2 regions of the Paenibacillus thiaminolyticus genome follow, and region 2 is predicted to be linked to the other one. Evidence: riboswitches for the same ligand, from Rfam matches in the RefSeq annotation. Region 2 holds a riboswitch; the other holds the start of a gene.
What was found. A riboswitch is a leader RNA that binds a small molecule or an ion and turns the genes downstream of it on or off. The one in region 2 is predicted to bind magnesium.
Positions count from the first base shown of each region.

Region 1: linked by a shared signal. The riboswitch ahead of FLT43_RS07930 (MgtC/SapB family protein) and the one ahead of mgtE (magnesium transporter) in region 2 are both predicted to bind magnesium.

Region 1 covers NZ_CP041405.1:1,750,050-1,757,763, forward strand. The annotation lists gene FLT43_RS07910 (NAD(P)H-dependent amine dehydrogenase family protein) at 1-978, opposite strand, end outside; gene FLT43_RS30485 (hypothetical protein) at 1,085-1,210, opposite strand; gene FLT43_RS07920 (MerR family transcriptional regulator) at 1,585-2,028, opposite strand; gene FLT43_RS07925 (hypothetical protein) at 2,065-2,355, opposite strand; gene FLT43_RS07930 (MgtC/SapB family protein) at 2,382-3,098, opposite strand; M-box (ykoK) riboswitch at 3,432-3,608, opposite strand; partial or broken gene FLT43_RS30800 (ISNCY family transposase) at 3,741-3,877, shown strand; gene FLT43_RS07940 (alpha-helical endospore appendage domain-containing protein) at 4,433-5,464, shown strand; gene FLT43_RS07945 (transposase) at 5,519-5,818, opposite strand; gene FLT43_RS07950 (exosporium glycoprotein BclB-related protein) at 6,709-7,714, shown strand, end outside.
Region 2 covers NZ_CP041405.1:2,720,544-2,728,257, reverse strand. The annotation lists gene FLT43_RS12280 (ABC-F family ATP-binding cassette domain-containing protein) at 1-1,093, opposite strand, end outside; gene mgtE (magnesium transporter) at 1,421-2,767, opposite strand; M-box (ykoK) riboswitch at 3,135-3,309, opposite strand; gene ftsW (putative lipid II flippase FtsW) at 3,492-4,601, shown strand; gene FLT43_RS12260 (FtsW/RodA/SpoVE family cell cycle protein) at 4,645-5,808, shown strand; gene FLT43_RS12255 (5-formyltetrahydrofolate cyclo-ligase) at 6,076-6,759, shown strand; gene FLT43_RS12250 (MogA/MoaB family molybdenum cofactor biosynthesis protein) at 6,878-7,369, shown strand; gene tatA (twin-arginine translocase TatA/TatE family subunit) at 7,483-7,714, shown strand, end outside.

The sequences.
Region 1 (7,714 bases), 970 kb from region 2:
TTTCTCGGTGGTGTAGAAGCCGGCCGGCGCCTGCAGCAGATCCGGAATCCGGTTGACGACCGTCGCGCATGTCAGCTCGACCGTTGCCGGGCAGGAGATATTGACCTCAGTCATTGGCTCGCCCTTAATGACCCAATCGTTATGGTCGACTTCATCCTCGGCATACACTTTGCCGATGCATTCCGTCACGATAACCGGACCTTGATGGGTCACCGTCGTGACGACGGCGGACATGCCGGTGGCATCGCCTGCCGGGATGGTGCGGCCGAGCGTCGTGGAATGCAGATCTTGATCATGCGTCATTGGCACGAGCTGCTGATCCATTGATTTGATCGTCCACCCGAACTGCGAGCAGAGCCATTCGTTCGCATTTCTCATGAAGGACGGGAGGTCGTTGTTGCTGGCGATCTTCTCCTCGAATTCCTGCAGGGTCAATCCGGCCCCGTGCACCTCGGCAAGCGCAATGCCATACTCCTCGACGTTGTAGCTCGACTTGCCCTCGATTCTCGTAATCTGATGCGTCGCTCCGGCCAATACTGTGATTAGATTGCCCCAAAATACGTCCTGATACCCGGATCCCGCCAAGGTGCAGCCGTTGTCCTTCGCGAGCCGGTCAAGACGGCTCGTCAAAGCCGGGGAGGTTGTCCATGGATAGAAGGCTTCTTCACAGGTGCTGATCGCGTTCACCCCGTGACGGGCCGCCAGCTCGAATGCTGCGTACGTATCCGACAGCAGGCTTGTCGTCGCGATAATGCAGACTTGCGCATCACATTCCTTGAAGACTTGCTCGGCATCCGCACGGACAGGCACATTCAGCTTGAGGCCCAGGCCTGCCACCTCGCCTGCGTCCTTGCCGACGATATTCGGATTCACATCGATGGCCCCGACGATTTCCGCGCCCTTCTCATGCAGATATCTTAGAAAATATAAACCCATTTTTCCGCAGCCGTACTGAATGACTCTAATTTTCTCTTTCATGACGGACAACCTCCCAAAGATATTGTTACTTTTTTCACAATCTATTATGCCATCGTCTTGCAGGAGCTCCTCTGTCCTTATCATAAACTCTATAGTAACTATAGAGTCAACCCTGTGTTATCGGAACCTGCAGCTTCATGAACATATTCCGTTCATCGGTATGGAATACCGGCAGCTCCACCACGACTTCGCAGATATAATCGCCGGCCACTTCGCAGCCCTTTGCCTTCACATGGTCAAGCAGACGCCCGGCATATTCCCGCTCCTGAAAAAACTGCTGCAGTAAATCAGGCTGTTGGAAAACCCCTGTTTTTTTGGGAGGGGTGAGTACCTAATCGAAACTTGGCATTCAGAGCGTTATCGCCTTCCGGAGACATCATAATCTCCTTGGGTTTTAACGTGTGGAGGGAATTGCTGCTATTTTACAGGAATTTCGGCTCAATGAGTCCACATTTCAGGGAATTGCTGCACAGCTACATCATTTTAGGCCCTTTTGAGCGAAGTCGAAGAGAAACGGGTGAAATTGCTGCCGTTTTACAGGATTCCCTTTCTGGTGAAGCCGTCCCTATCGAGTTGCTGTATTTTTGCAGGATTTTGCCTACCGAATCAACGTGTCTTGAGACACCGTGCAGTTTTAGGGACTTCGCCTATCGGATAGCACGCGGGAATACGCTGCAGCACAAGCTGTCCGTCCTGCGGCGCGTTCATATACGTGTCGTAATTTTTGATGCTGACCTGGATCGCCTTATCCATCTGCTCCAGTTCCTTGCGCTTGCGATCAACAAGCGCGGCCTGCTCCCGCAGCATCGCAGGAATCGAGGCGATATCCTCGCTGTCGAACCAGGCCATAATATTGTCCAGCGACATGCCCAGATACTTCATATAATTGATTAAATCAAGTCTGGCGCACTGCTTGATCGAATAATAGCGGTAACCGGTAGTCTCATCGACGAACTCCGGCTTCAACAGTCCCAGCTTGTAATAATAGCGGAGCGTCTGCACCGAGGTATGGTTCAGCTCCGCCATGCGGCCGATCGATAGCTTGTCCATGAAGCCTCCTGCTCCTTTTATCAACCTGTGTTCATCTCATCCAGACTTATTCAGCATATGAACGGCTTGGGGACGGTTCAACTCGTGCATGCACCGTTTCTGCATTCCCGAGAGTTCAGCATACATCTCCCCGAACTCGCCCGGAGACAGAACCGAGTATACCCGGCAGCGTCCGCTCTCGCTCAGCTCCAGGAAAAAACGGGCCCGATCGGACGGATGAAGCTCCTGGAAATCTTTGCGGAAAGCTTCGGCCTCCCCATACTTCAGCGCTTGAAGCAAATGGTAAGTGTACTCCTCTTTATACCGGTATTCATTCAGACGGATCATCACATTCGCTCCTTTCCCCTTCCCGTTTATAACTGCTCCACTTCTACACTGAGCACATGATCAATTTTTTTGATGTAATAATAGATCTCGGTCAAATAATGATGCTCCGGCACAGACAGCACCAGATCCATCCGCTGCCGTCCACTGTCGAGATCTTTGAGCTTAAAGTGCCGGATCTTGAATTCGGCCTTATCTGTGGATGCCATCTCCTCCGGGGCAGGCATATGATTCTTCTGAATCCGCCGGATGAGCTCGGTCATGCGAGGATTCGATTCCACCACGACCTTCAGCGACACATCACAGCGGTTCAATCTCGCTGACCCAAGCGACTTCAAAAGAATGGGAACCAGATTGACGGCAGCAATCAGCAGCAGGACGCCGCAGATCGCCTCGGCATAAAACCCGGCCCCGATAGCGACCCCAAGGGCAGATGCCGACCAGATAAGCGCCGCGGAAGTGAGCCCGGAGATCACCTCATTGCTTCTGCGCAAAATAACACCGGCCCCAATAAAGCCGACGCCGCTAACAATCTGGGCGGCCAGCCGCATTGGATCCATATTCGGATGATCTGCGCCCCCGAATTTGCCGAAGGCTTCGATCGACACAATCGTCAGCAGACAACTGGCAATGCAAATCACCATGCTGGGCCGCATCCCCAGCTGCTTCTGCTTCATTTGCCGGTCAAGTCCGATCAACAGCCCGAACAACAGGGCCAGTGCCAGCTTCATCATCATCACTATCATTGCGATCACCTCTCGGATACAAGCTCATGTTGGAACACCAAAAAGCTCTCCCGCAAAGAGAGAGCCAGCCGTTATCCGATGACTGAAAGCAGATCAAATCAACCTGCCGCGGCACCCTGTCTGCGCATCGCGAATCCATCCGCAGGGATCAGGGGTGAAGGCTAGGCGAAGATCGGAGAGCACACCGAACAACACACTTTCTCTTTGCAGGACACACACGAAATAAAAACGCCATTGCTCCGACTCGGACTGCCATCCATATCTGCTCTCCCCTTTCCATACAAAATAAAAACCCTCTGAACATGCCAGAGGGTTAGAACGCGCACAAAGAGGCCTGCTCCCCCTGGTCGAGTTTTGGCACTATACAACGTAAAGCAAACGAGATTCGTTTCCTTAGCCACCTTATGAAAAGCCTTAATCCGGCAATCCCTGTTCTACCCATGGGCATCTTTCGATATTTCTGGGCAGTGGCCTATGTTTGCATAGGAGCCTCACCTAACGAGGAATATATGGTACCCACGAAGTATACCCCGATACGGTTGATGCTGTCAATGGGACGCTGTCACGGTGTTGTTCTTCTGTGACAATGTCACCCTATAACTGTTCTGAGATAATGTCACTATGGGACAGGAGATAATGACATTGACAAAAGCAGAAATGAAGAAGGTGCTCGTTGTGGAGAAAATATAGATGGGCGGATGACCAATAGGGAGGGAGCGGCAGCGCTTAGTTTATCAGAACGCCAAGTCATTCGGCTAAAGAACAAATACCAATCGGAGCCCAGGATTCTGCCCGTGTCAAATTGCGAAGTGTCTATTATCATCCCTGCTGGCGACGAATCCTCATCGATTATATAGACGATCCATTGCTATAAATATTAATATTATGCAATCGGGCAGCTATTTTCCAATTGCTTCTGAAAATCGTGTATAACACGAACGATGGTTAAAAGTCCACACCTTTAATGAAAAAAAATCATATCCTGCATTATACGACCAAAAGGAGCCATTCCTGTAATGAATGATTTCGAGGTTTGAATAAGCTGCTTGAATCAAAGCGATTTCGCGTCCCTACCAGAACATGAAATAAACCAACGACACTTGAAGCACGGAGCAGCCGTAGAGTTTATTCCATAAGCGCAACGACCCAGTGCGACATGGGAGGGTAAGCTGTCGAGGGAATGGTATCCCAACCTCTTTTCCCGTCACCGGCTCCTCCAGAAAATTATGACATAGATACATGACTTCTCCTTCTCTCGGGATGTTCGATGGTTGAAAATCTAAGAATGAGTGAGAACACGCGAGAAAACAATAATTCATAGTGGGAGGAAGACAATGTCGCAAGCGAATATTCCTAATATAACCCCTAACATCACGATTACTAGAGATGACGCCTTGAACCTCTTGTTATCTTCTATAGCGATTGAAGAGTTAGGGCTAGGACACATTATTAATGCCGAAGCAGAAAAAATCCAATACGCTATCGGTACGCTGCCAGGACTTTCGGTTCCGGCGACCATCAGTGAGTTGCTGGAGGTAAATTCAAGTGTTCAAACTACGCTGCAAGGATTAATTAAGAAAGAGCTGCTCCTTCAATCTAAACTGGAAAACATCTTGGCTGCCCCTTCTTTAGTAGGTCCAACCGGCCCAACCGGGGCTACAGGGCCATCTGGTGGACCTCCAGGAGCAACTGGCGCTACTGGTGTGACAGGAGCAACTGGAGCTACCGGGGCTACCGGGGCTACCGGAGCAACTGCGGCAACCGGAGCAACTGGGGCAACCGGAGCTACCGGGGCAACCGGGGCAACTGGTGCGACAGGAGCAACAGGCGCTACTGGACCTACTGGTGTGACAGGGGTAACAGGCGCTACTGGACCTACTGGTGTGACAGGGGTAACAGGAACTACCGGAGCAACCGGTCCATCAATTAGTACACTTGCTGCTTTTGGATCTTTTTCCCTTAACACATCAATTACTGGTACATTAACTATACCAGTTGGTGGGAATATACCGTTTAATCAAAACCCTGTGCCACCTGTTGGAATTATTCATCCATCAGGATCTGACACATTTACTATCACGGTTGCTGGCACCTATTTAATCATTTACGGGATACACTATACCGTTGCATCAGCTGCGCAGTTACCAGTTAACACCATTATATTTTCAGGTGGATTCGGTCGTAGTGATACGACCCTTAAAAGTGGAACTACTTCCAGTCTTGATGCTTGGATGACTAATAGTTCTATGCTGCCTTTAGCAGTAGGGGATACAGTGGTAATTAAAAACGATGGTACCAATAGCTTTAATTTAACGGCGGTTCCAGGTGCTGCAGCATATATTACTTTTACCAGAGTGGGGCCATAAGATTTACAGTTCTGATGTTCTATTGATTTAAAACGGAAATATAATAAAAAGAAATTATAATTCCAATAAGCCCCAGAAATCAAAAGTTGCGCGGAGAAACATAATGTTTTCCGCCCAACTTTTTTTGTGCGTTTGCTTTTGCAGGAAAGTAGCGAGGCGGATGCTCCCCACTTTCCGTAAATTGTTGGCCATGGTCACAATCCCGAAATCGACGTTAACCTTGTCCAGCCCCCGCAAGGAGAACCGTCGGAACGACCGATTGCCCTTGATGTGACCGAACACGCTCTCCACCTCCACCTTACGCCGGGCGTAGATCACGGATTTCTCGTCATCCTCAAGAGCTCTTTTGGCCATTACTTTTAATCCCATTTGGGCAATCGCACATTCCTCACATTCATAGATCTTGTTAGAGGGCAACCATCAACGGTGAGTACAGTAAGGGTTATATTCATGAGGAAACTCCTTTTGAATTAAATAGACTCTCGCATTCGCCGGGGCAGATACAGAAAAGATTTCCTCGTACCATCAAAACTGCTTTCCTCCTACTTGTGTAGGGGGATTTTTATTTCAACAGTAACCCGAACTGGAAAAAACATTTGGGTTACGGCTGTTTTTGTGGGAGGGAGGGGGAGAGAGGAGATGAACAGCTTAGACAAGAATCTTCTGGAAGTGTCTGTCATCATCCCTGCTGGCGACGAATCCTCATCGATTATACAGACGATCCATTGCTGTAAATATTAATATTATGCAATCGGGCAGCTATTTTCCAATTGCTTCTGAAAATCGTGTATAACACGAACAATGGTTAAAAGCCCACACCTTTAATGAAAAAAAATCATATCCTGCATTATACGACCAAAAGGAGCCATTCCTGTAATGAATGATTTCGAGGTTTGAATAAGCTGCTTGAATCGAAGCGATCTCGCGTCCTTACCAGAACATGAAATAAACCAACGAGAATTGAAGCACGGAGCAGCCGTAAAGTTTATTTCCATAAGGGCAACGACCCAGTGCGACATGGGAGGGTAAGCTGTCGAGGGAAGGGAGTGGATATCCAAAGTGCGGTCATACAAGTCACCCAAAGACTGGGAATGGTGTCCCAACCTCTATTTCCGTCACCGGCTCCTCCAGAAATTATGTCATAGCTACATGACTTCTCCATCTCTCGGGATGTTCGATGGTTGAAAATCTAAGAATGAGTGAGAACACACGAGAAAACAATAATTCATAGTGGGAGGAAGACAATGTCGCAAGCGAATATTCCTAATATAACCCCTAGCATCACGATTACTAGAGATGACGCCTTGAACCTCTTGTTATCTTCTATAGCGATAGAAGAGTTAGGGTTAGGACACATTATTAATGCCGAAGCAGAAAAAATCCAATACGCTATCGGTACGCTGCCAGGACTTTCGGTTCCGGCGACCATCAGTGAGTTGCTGGAGGTAAATTCAAGTGTTCAAACTACGCTGCAAGGATTAATTAAGAAAGAGCTGCTCCTTCAATCTAAACTGGAAAACATCTTGGCTGCTCCTTCTTTAGTAGGTCCAACCGGCCCAACTGGGGCTACAGGGCCATCTGGTGGACCTCCAGGAGCAACTGGCGCTACTGGTGTGACAGGGGCAACCGGAGCAACGGGAGCCGGAGCTACTGGAGCCACGGGAGCTACTGGAGCCACGGGAGCTACCGGAGCAACGGGAGCTACCGGAGCTACTGGAGCCACGGGAGCCACCGGAGCCACCGGCGCAGGAGTAACCGGAGCTACTGGAGCCACTGGAGCTACCGGTGCCACGGGAGCTACCGGAGCCACTGGTGCAGGAGTAACCGGCCCGACTGGTCCTACCGGAGCTGCAGGTTCTATTGGTCCTCCTGGAATTCCTGGAGCCCCTGGAGCCCGTGGAGCCACCGGAGCCACCGGAGCAACCGGAGCCGGGGGAAGAGATGTTATTATCCCATTTGCATCAGGTATACCCGTTCTGTTAGTATCAGCTTTGTTAGGGACAAATGGAACTCAAGGACTTATTGGATTTGGTACTAATGGTACTGTTGTTGCTATCTTAGGAGGTCAAATTGACATCGAAGGTGGAATAGGTGAACTTGTAAACGAAGCATTCTCCATGCCACGAGATGGTAATCTGACTTCAATATCGGCATATTTTAGTACAACAGAAGCTCTTACGTTATCAGGTGTTATTACTATTACTGCTCGGGTGTACACGTCCCCAGTACCAAATAATATCTTTAACCAAG
Region 2 (7,714 bases):
TCGGACCGATAAGGGCGACCATCTCGCCGCGCTTCAGATCGAATTCCGCATGGCGGAACAATGGATCGGCGCCGTCATAGCCCGCGGAGAGCTGCTGCACATGCAGCACATCCTTGCCGCTCTGCCTCGTCGTCTCGAAGCGGAAATGCGCCTTCTTCAGCTCGCCGGCCGGTTTGTCCAGCCGCTCCATCTTCTCCAATGTCTTGCGCCGGCTCTGCGCCCGCTTCGTCGTCGAAGCGCGCACGAGGTTGCGCTGGACGAAATCCTCCAGCCGGGCGATGTCGTCCTGCTGCTTCTCATACAGCTTCATCTGCTGCTCGTACTCGGCCGCTTTTAGTTCCATATACTTCGTATAATTGCCGGTGTAGCGCTTCGCCTGATGGCGTTCGATCTCGATAATGGTGGTGACCATCGCATCGAGGAAATAACGGTCGTGAGACACGACCAGCACCGCTCCCGGATAGGAACGGAGATAATTCTCGAGCCAGGTCAGCGTATGGATGTCCAGATGGTTCGTCGGCTCGTCCAGCAGCAGCAGATCGGGCTGCTGCAGCAGAATGCGGGCCAAGGCCAGCCGGGTCTTCTGGCCGCCGCTTAGCGTATGGATGGGCGTGCCCGGATCCATCTGGCTGAAGCCCATCCCGTGAAGAATGCTCCGCACCCGCGTCTCCATCTCGTACCCGCCCTGCATGCGGAACCATTCCGAGCGCTCGGCGTATCTGCGCATCACCGCTTCATGGCGGGCGGAGTCGGCGGCGGTCTCCGGGTCCGCAATCTCATGTTCGAGCTGCCGCAGCTCTTGTTCCGCTTCCACTAATGGGGCGAATACGAGCATCATCTCGTCCCAGATGGAGCGGTTCGATTGCAGTCCGCTGTTCTGGGCCAGGTAACCGATCCGCGTTTCTTTGGCTTTATAAATGGTCCCGTTGTCCGGGGACATCTCTCCGGCGATGAGCTGCAGGAGCGTCGATTTGCCGGCCCCGTTGACGCCGACCAGCCCAATCCGCTCGCGCTCCAGAATCTGCAGCGTAATATTCGACAATACGGGAGTTATCCCGTAACTCTTGCTCATGCCGTTCACTTGAAGCAGCATAGGGGTATCTCCTCCGTTGATAACAAGCTATTTTCGCATAAGGATCCAAAAATAACAGAAGCATCTGTTTCGGCCTGACACATTTTCTATTCTCGCCGATCGCGGGAAATTTGTCTAATCAATCCGGCCGTGAACCGATAGATATCGTCGCTAGTGCTATATCGATTCACTTATGATCGGGCAAGCGGCTCCGGATCCGGATAGCAGCAACGGGAGGAGATAGTATTATGCACCGAGAGCCCCATCCCGGCAGAGGATAGGGCTCTCGATAGGCAGCGATAGCGATATTCGTTATCACTAAAACACGCAGGATTGGATCCGTTCGAATCACAAGTTCAGCATCATTTTAGCCAAAGTAAAGTAGATGATGAGTCCGGTACCGTCCACCAAGGTGGTAATAAACGGGCCGGAGACAACGGCCGGATCGACTTTGAGCTTGTGCAGCACCAGAGGCAGCACAGCGGCGATGAGGGAGGCCCAAATCACGATAAAAATAGCCGTGACAGCGACGACGCTTCCGATATCAAAGCCAACGCCCAGTATCTGTGCACGAATAAAGGTTGCGACTCCCATACAAAGTCCCAGAATCAATCCGGTGGACACCTCTTTACGGATGACTCTGAAGATATGCTTCGGCTTCACTTCCCCGAGAGCCAAGGCGCGAACGAGCGTCGTTACGGTCTGTGTTCCCGTATTTCCGCCCGTGCCGACTAACAAGGGGATAAAGAATGCGAGCGCAATTACTTCCGAGAGCGTGTCTTCAAAATGACGCAGCACATTCCCCGTATAGGCTTCGGCTACAAATAAGATAAGCAGCCATCCGATTCGCTTGCGGAATAATTTCCAAAAGGAATTTTTAAAATACGGCTCTTCTAAAGGCTGGCTTCCACCTATTTTCTGAAAATCTTCCGTTGCTTCCTCATGGATAACGTCAATTAAGTCATCGACCGTAATAATCCCGATCATTCGCTGTTCATCGGTAATTACGGGAAGAGCCACCAGATCATAGTTGGATAAAATCGTCGCCACTTCCTGCTGGTTCATGCGCGCAGACACCGACACGAAATCTTTGAGCATGATGTCCTCTAGTCTGGAGTCAGCCTGGGCGAGGATAGCTTGCTTCAGGGAGACGATCCCTACCAGCTTGCCGTTATTATCTAGCACATAAAAGTAAGAGACCAATTCCGCATCTTGCCCGACTTTACGGACGTGCTGCAGCGTATGCTCCACCGTCCAATAATTCCGCACCGCAATATAATCAACGGTAGCCAGACTTCCCGCCGACTCTGGAGGGTATTGCATCAGAGCGCTGATTTTCTCCCGGTAATCGGCAGGCAGAAGCCCTAATAAAGTTCCGGCTTGGTGGGGATGTATGGCCAGCAGCAGATCGGCCACTTTATCGCTGGACATTTCATTAAGCATGGAAGCTGCTGTCTCCTTGGTCCCGCGGTCCAAAATTCGGTACTGCAATTCGGGATCGACATACTCCAAAATCTCTGCCCCGAGGGGAATAGGTAGTACGGCAATAAATCGAATTTGGTCGTTTTCCTGAAGCTCGATTAACATCTCGGCTAAATCATAAGGTTGGTACCGGGCCAGAAAATCGGTAAGGGCGTCCTGATTTTGTTCGGACAATCTGTCCTTCAATTCTTGAATCATCCATTTTTGTTCCATCATAATTTCCTCCTATCCGCAAACATCCTTCCACACATTGTTCCTTATTATCCATTCCTAACAGACACAAAAAAGCTCTCCCTGCACATAGGAAGAGCTTGTAGTTCCTGTTCTCCTTACACTCACTGCTTACATCTATGCATACTTAAATACACCTGCCCTGATACCAGGCAGCATGCGAATCACAGTATGAATCACAGGTAAGGGTAAGGAGAACCTCGTTCTCACTCTTCACAAGACTATGAACTTGCTTAGATGATGGACTACTGGAACTACTATCCATTGGGTGTTCTCCCCCCTTTTTCGAATAAAATAAAAACCCTCCAGGAGTCCTAGAGGGTTGAATGAATGCACGCAAATATAACATTCCCGCGCCCCCTAGTTGAGTTTTAGCACTATGCAACGTAAAGAGAAGCCTTCTTCTCTTAGCCACCTTAAGAAAAGCCTTAATCCGGCAATTCCTGTTCTACCCATGGGCATCTTTCGATATTTCTGGGCAGTGGCCTATGTTTGCATAGGAGCCTCACCTAACAAGGTCTTTACGACATGTTAAACCTTAACCCGGCTTTTTGATTTTGTCAACCTCCCGGGAACAACTTTAACCTTTTCATAACCTTTTTTGGCTGATGAGTCAATACACTTGATAGTGTTACAGGAACAGCGGGGGCATAGATGCCCATCCTTTTAACGTTTTCATTTTGCAGGATGCACGAGGTGATTTTTTTTGAAGCAAACGATAAAAGGCCGTCCGGATTTTTTGCTGCTTTTTGTGACATTGCTGCTGGTCATGTTCGGATTGGCGATGATATACAGCGCCAGCTCGGTCGTCGTCAGCCTGAAGTATGAGAAGCCGTCCTATTATATGTCGAAGCAAATGTTGTTCGCTCTCATCGGCCTTGTCGCTATGTTTGTATTCATGAACATTCCCTTTCGCAAATGGAGCAAGGCCGCACCCTTCTTGCTTCTGTTCTCGATTGTGCTGCTTGTGCTCGTTCCTTATTTCGGCATCAAGGTGAATGGGGCGACAAGATGGTTCAGTGTCGGCGGCATGCGGTTCCAACCTACGGAATTCGCCAAGCTGGCCCTGATCATCTATTTGTCACATCTAATCAGCAAAAAAGGAGAGCGGATTCGCGTTTTCGCTAGGGGATTGCTGCCCATTTTGATTGTGATTGGGGTCATGCTGCTTCTAATTATGCTGCAGCCGGATTTTGGCTCGGTGATGATCATTACCATTATATCCATGACCATTATTATTATCGGCGGGGCGAATATGCGTCATATTGTGATGCTGAGCGGGGGATTTGGAGTGCTGTTGGTCTTTCTTGCCTTCAGCCGCAGCTATCGCTACCAGCGGATTATTTCGTTTTTGAATCCGTTCGATGATCCGGAAGGGTCAGGCTACCAATTGATTCAATCTTTAATCGCGCTGGCTCACGGTGGGGTGACCGGAACGGGATACGGCCAGAGTGTGCAGAAGCTGTTCTATTTGCCGGAAGCGCACACCGATTTTATTTTTGCCATCATCGGAGAAGAATTCGGTTTTGTCGGCGGGTTATTGCTTTTGTTTTGCTTTTTTCTCTTCTTTTGGCGCGGCCTGATGGCAGCTCTTCGCAGTGATGAGCCCTTCGGAATTATGCTCGGAACGGGCATTATTACCATGATATTCGCCCAATTCGCGTTCAACCTGGGGGCGGTAACCGGGGCGATGCCGATTAAGGGCGTACCGCTTCCGTTCATCAGCTATGGAGGCTCTTCTCTCTTGTTGTGCATGGCCAGCACCGGAATTCTGTTAAACATTTCTCGTGATAACGATCGGAGACAGCGCGAATAGGCATGCCTTCCTACACAACCTACGAACTAGAGGTACTCACATGATGTATTATATTCGCAAGCTGAAAAAATTGGACAAGCCGATGCTCCTGGTGCTGCTCGGCCTTATGATTTTCGGGACGATAGCCGTGCATGAAGCGACTTCGGGCACGAATCTCGATGGCTTGTACAAGTATAGCATTATATTTTTCGCTCTCTTCCTTATTCCGATGCTGCTGATAGCGCTGCTTGATTACTCTATATTCACCGGCGCCGTATCTTATATTTTGTACGGAATCGGGCTTGCTCTGCTTCTGCTCGTGATGTTCACCGGAGAAAATATCAATGGAGCGGTACGATGGATAAGAATCGGCAGCTTCCAGCTTCAGCCCTCCGAATTGGTGAAGATAGCTACCGTGCTCGTTACTTGTAATCTGCTGCAAAAACGGTCCGGCCATAAGCTCCGGTTCATTCAGGATTTGCTGCCGATTGGCGCCGTGTTCTTCATTCCTGCATTCATCGTTATGAAGCAGCCGGATTTGGGCACTGCGCTGGTGTTCGTCGCCGTCCTGCCCGTCATGCTGTGGATGGGCAACATTCGCGTCTGGCATATGCTGCTGCTGCTCGCCTCGATGGCCCTGCCGATTGGGGGCGTCTGCTGGCTGTATTTTGCGAATTATGATATCCTGGCCGAGCTGTTGAAGCCCCATCAATTGTCAAGAATCGAGACCTTCCTTGAACCAGGCCTCGATCCTGATAAATCGTGGCATGTCAATAACGCCATGAACGCGATCGGATCGGGTCAAATGAGCGGAAATTCAGGCTTCTACGTTGAGCGTGGGTACATTCCGTATGCGTATTCGGATTCCATCTATGTGGTCATTGGCGAGAAATTCGGATTTATCGGTTCTTCGATTCTGTTGCTCTTATTTTATTTGCTTATTTTCCGCATGCTGTATATCGCCCGGGAGAGCCGGGATCTGGCGGGGTCCTATCTCGTTGTCGGGTTGACCGGCATGCTGCTGTTCCAAATATTCGTCAACATCGGCATGCATATCGGCCTGATGCCGTTGACGGGCATCTCGCTTCCGTTCATCAGTTACGGGGGAAGCTCCTTGCTGGCGAATATGCTGTGCATCGGCTTGGTGCTGAGCGTCCATATCCATAAGGACGAGCTCAAGGAGGACATCGGCATCGTACCAGATACAGATGGTGGACAAAAAATGTAACGCAGCGAATTAACCCTCTGCGCACTGCGCAGGGGTTTTCGAATTCGTTGAGATAGGGAGCCGCTAGCGTATATGACACGCGGAGATCGTGCGATACGGCGTTTGCTGCGTAAATATGGGCCGGATGGTGGCGCTAACGGGGGAAGGATGGTAAACTAAGGTTGAAAATAATGAAAAATGAATGAAAATGTGAGTACATACCTAATATAGATTGCCCTGCGGAATTCCGATACCACTTCAGGGCGGATATCGAAGGGGGCGGTAACGTTGACGGCAGCGGAGGACAAGCGAATGCTTCGTCTGCAATACAAGGCGCGCAGGAAGGCGGTCAGCCAGCAGGAGCGGGAGGCCAGCAGCGAGGCCGTATGCCGGCGGGCGTACCCATTCATGAAAGCGCTGCGAGAGCGGCATTCCCGCCCCTTGCATTTGTGCGCCTATTTTCCTTTTGGCAATGAGCTGGATATTACCGCCTTGCTCCTTGATTGCCGGCAGCACGGCGATGCCGTCTATCTTCCGCGCACGGAAGCGTCTTCGCGGACGATGACGCTGCACCCATGGACGGAGGATACGGTGTTCACGAGCGGCACCTTCGGCTTGCAGGAGCCAGGCCCCGATGCGGAACGGCTGGATCCGGAGCATTGGGACCAGCTGGACGCCATTCTTGTCCCCGGCATCGCCTACGACCGGCAGGGCGGACGGCTCGGGCTGGGTGCCGGATATTATGACCGGTTCTGGCATGCTTATCTGGAGGTGCTGGACCGCGCGCCACATGGCCGAAGACGCGCCAATCCCGCCGTGCGGGTGGCCTGCATCTATTCGTGGCAGCTGGCGGAGCGCGTGCCGATGGAAGCGCATGATATTGCCGTCGAGTGGCTGATTACGGAGGACGAGATCATTGCTTGCGCAGCCGACACAGATCTGCTAACCGGGAAGAACGGCAGCCGCGGGTAAGCGTGGATAGAATCACATCGCATGCGGAAGAAGGGCAGGCGCCCTTCCTGCGCGTGCTAGTCGTGCTAGTATATTGAAGAAGGCCGGTTACGCCGGCTAGGCGGGAGGAGGAGCCCTGATGCGCTGGAAAGTAGCAATATTGACGGCGAGCGACAAAGGTTCCCGGGGAGAGCGCGAGGATACGAGCGCCCAGGTCATTCGGGAACTCGTCGAAGAAGAACTGCATGGTGAGATTGTGGAATATCGGATTGTGCCGGATGAGATGAATGACATCTCCGCATCACTCATTGAGATGGCCGATTATTTTCAGGCCCACTTGATTATTACGACGGGCGGAATCGGTATGGCGGAGCGGGATGTGACGCCGGAAGCGACGCTCAAGGTCGTTGATCGGCTCGTGCCGGGAATGGCGGAAGCGATGCGCTTCGCTTCGATGCAGAAGCAGCGCCGGGCGATGCTGAACCGCGGCGTGTGCGGGGTGAGGGGACAGACGCTCATCATCAATCTGCCCGGAGACCCGAAGGGCGTACATGAGAATCTGCTGCCGATTATGGATCAGATTCCGCATGCGCTCGCTGTGCTGAACGGTCACTATAAGGGCGCGGAATAGAACCCGTCTTAAATAATGTTACAGATTATTTGGTATATTACGGATGGCGCGTATGATATGATGTAGATCACAAGCACTCTATTCTAGGATCTGCAGAAAGGAGAAATTTTGCTATGTTCAACGGCATTGGCGTCTCGGGAATACTTCTGCTCTTGGTCATTGCGCTATTATTGTTCGGACCGAATAAGCTGCCAGAATTGGGACGGGCCTTCGGCCGCACTCTGCGGGAATTCAAGGAAGGCGCACGCGATATTATGGGGGATGAGCCGAGCGCGAAGCCCGCTCGCCAAGAAATTCAGACGGTTGACTTAGAACCGGCTGGTCAGGAGCCGGCCAAGGCTTCCG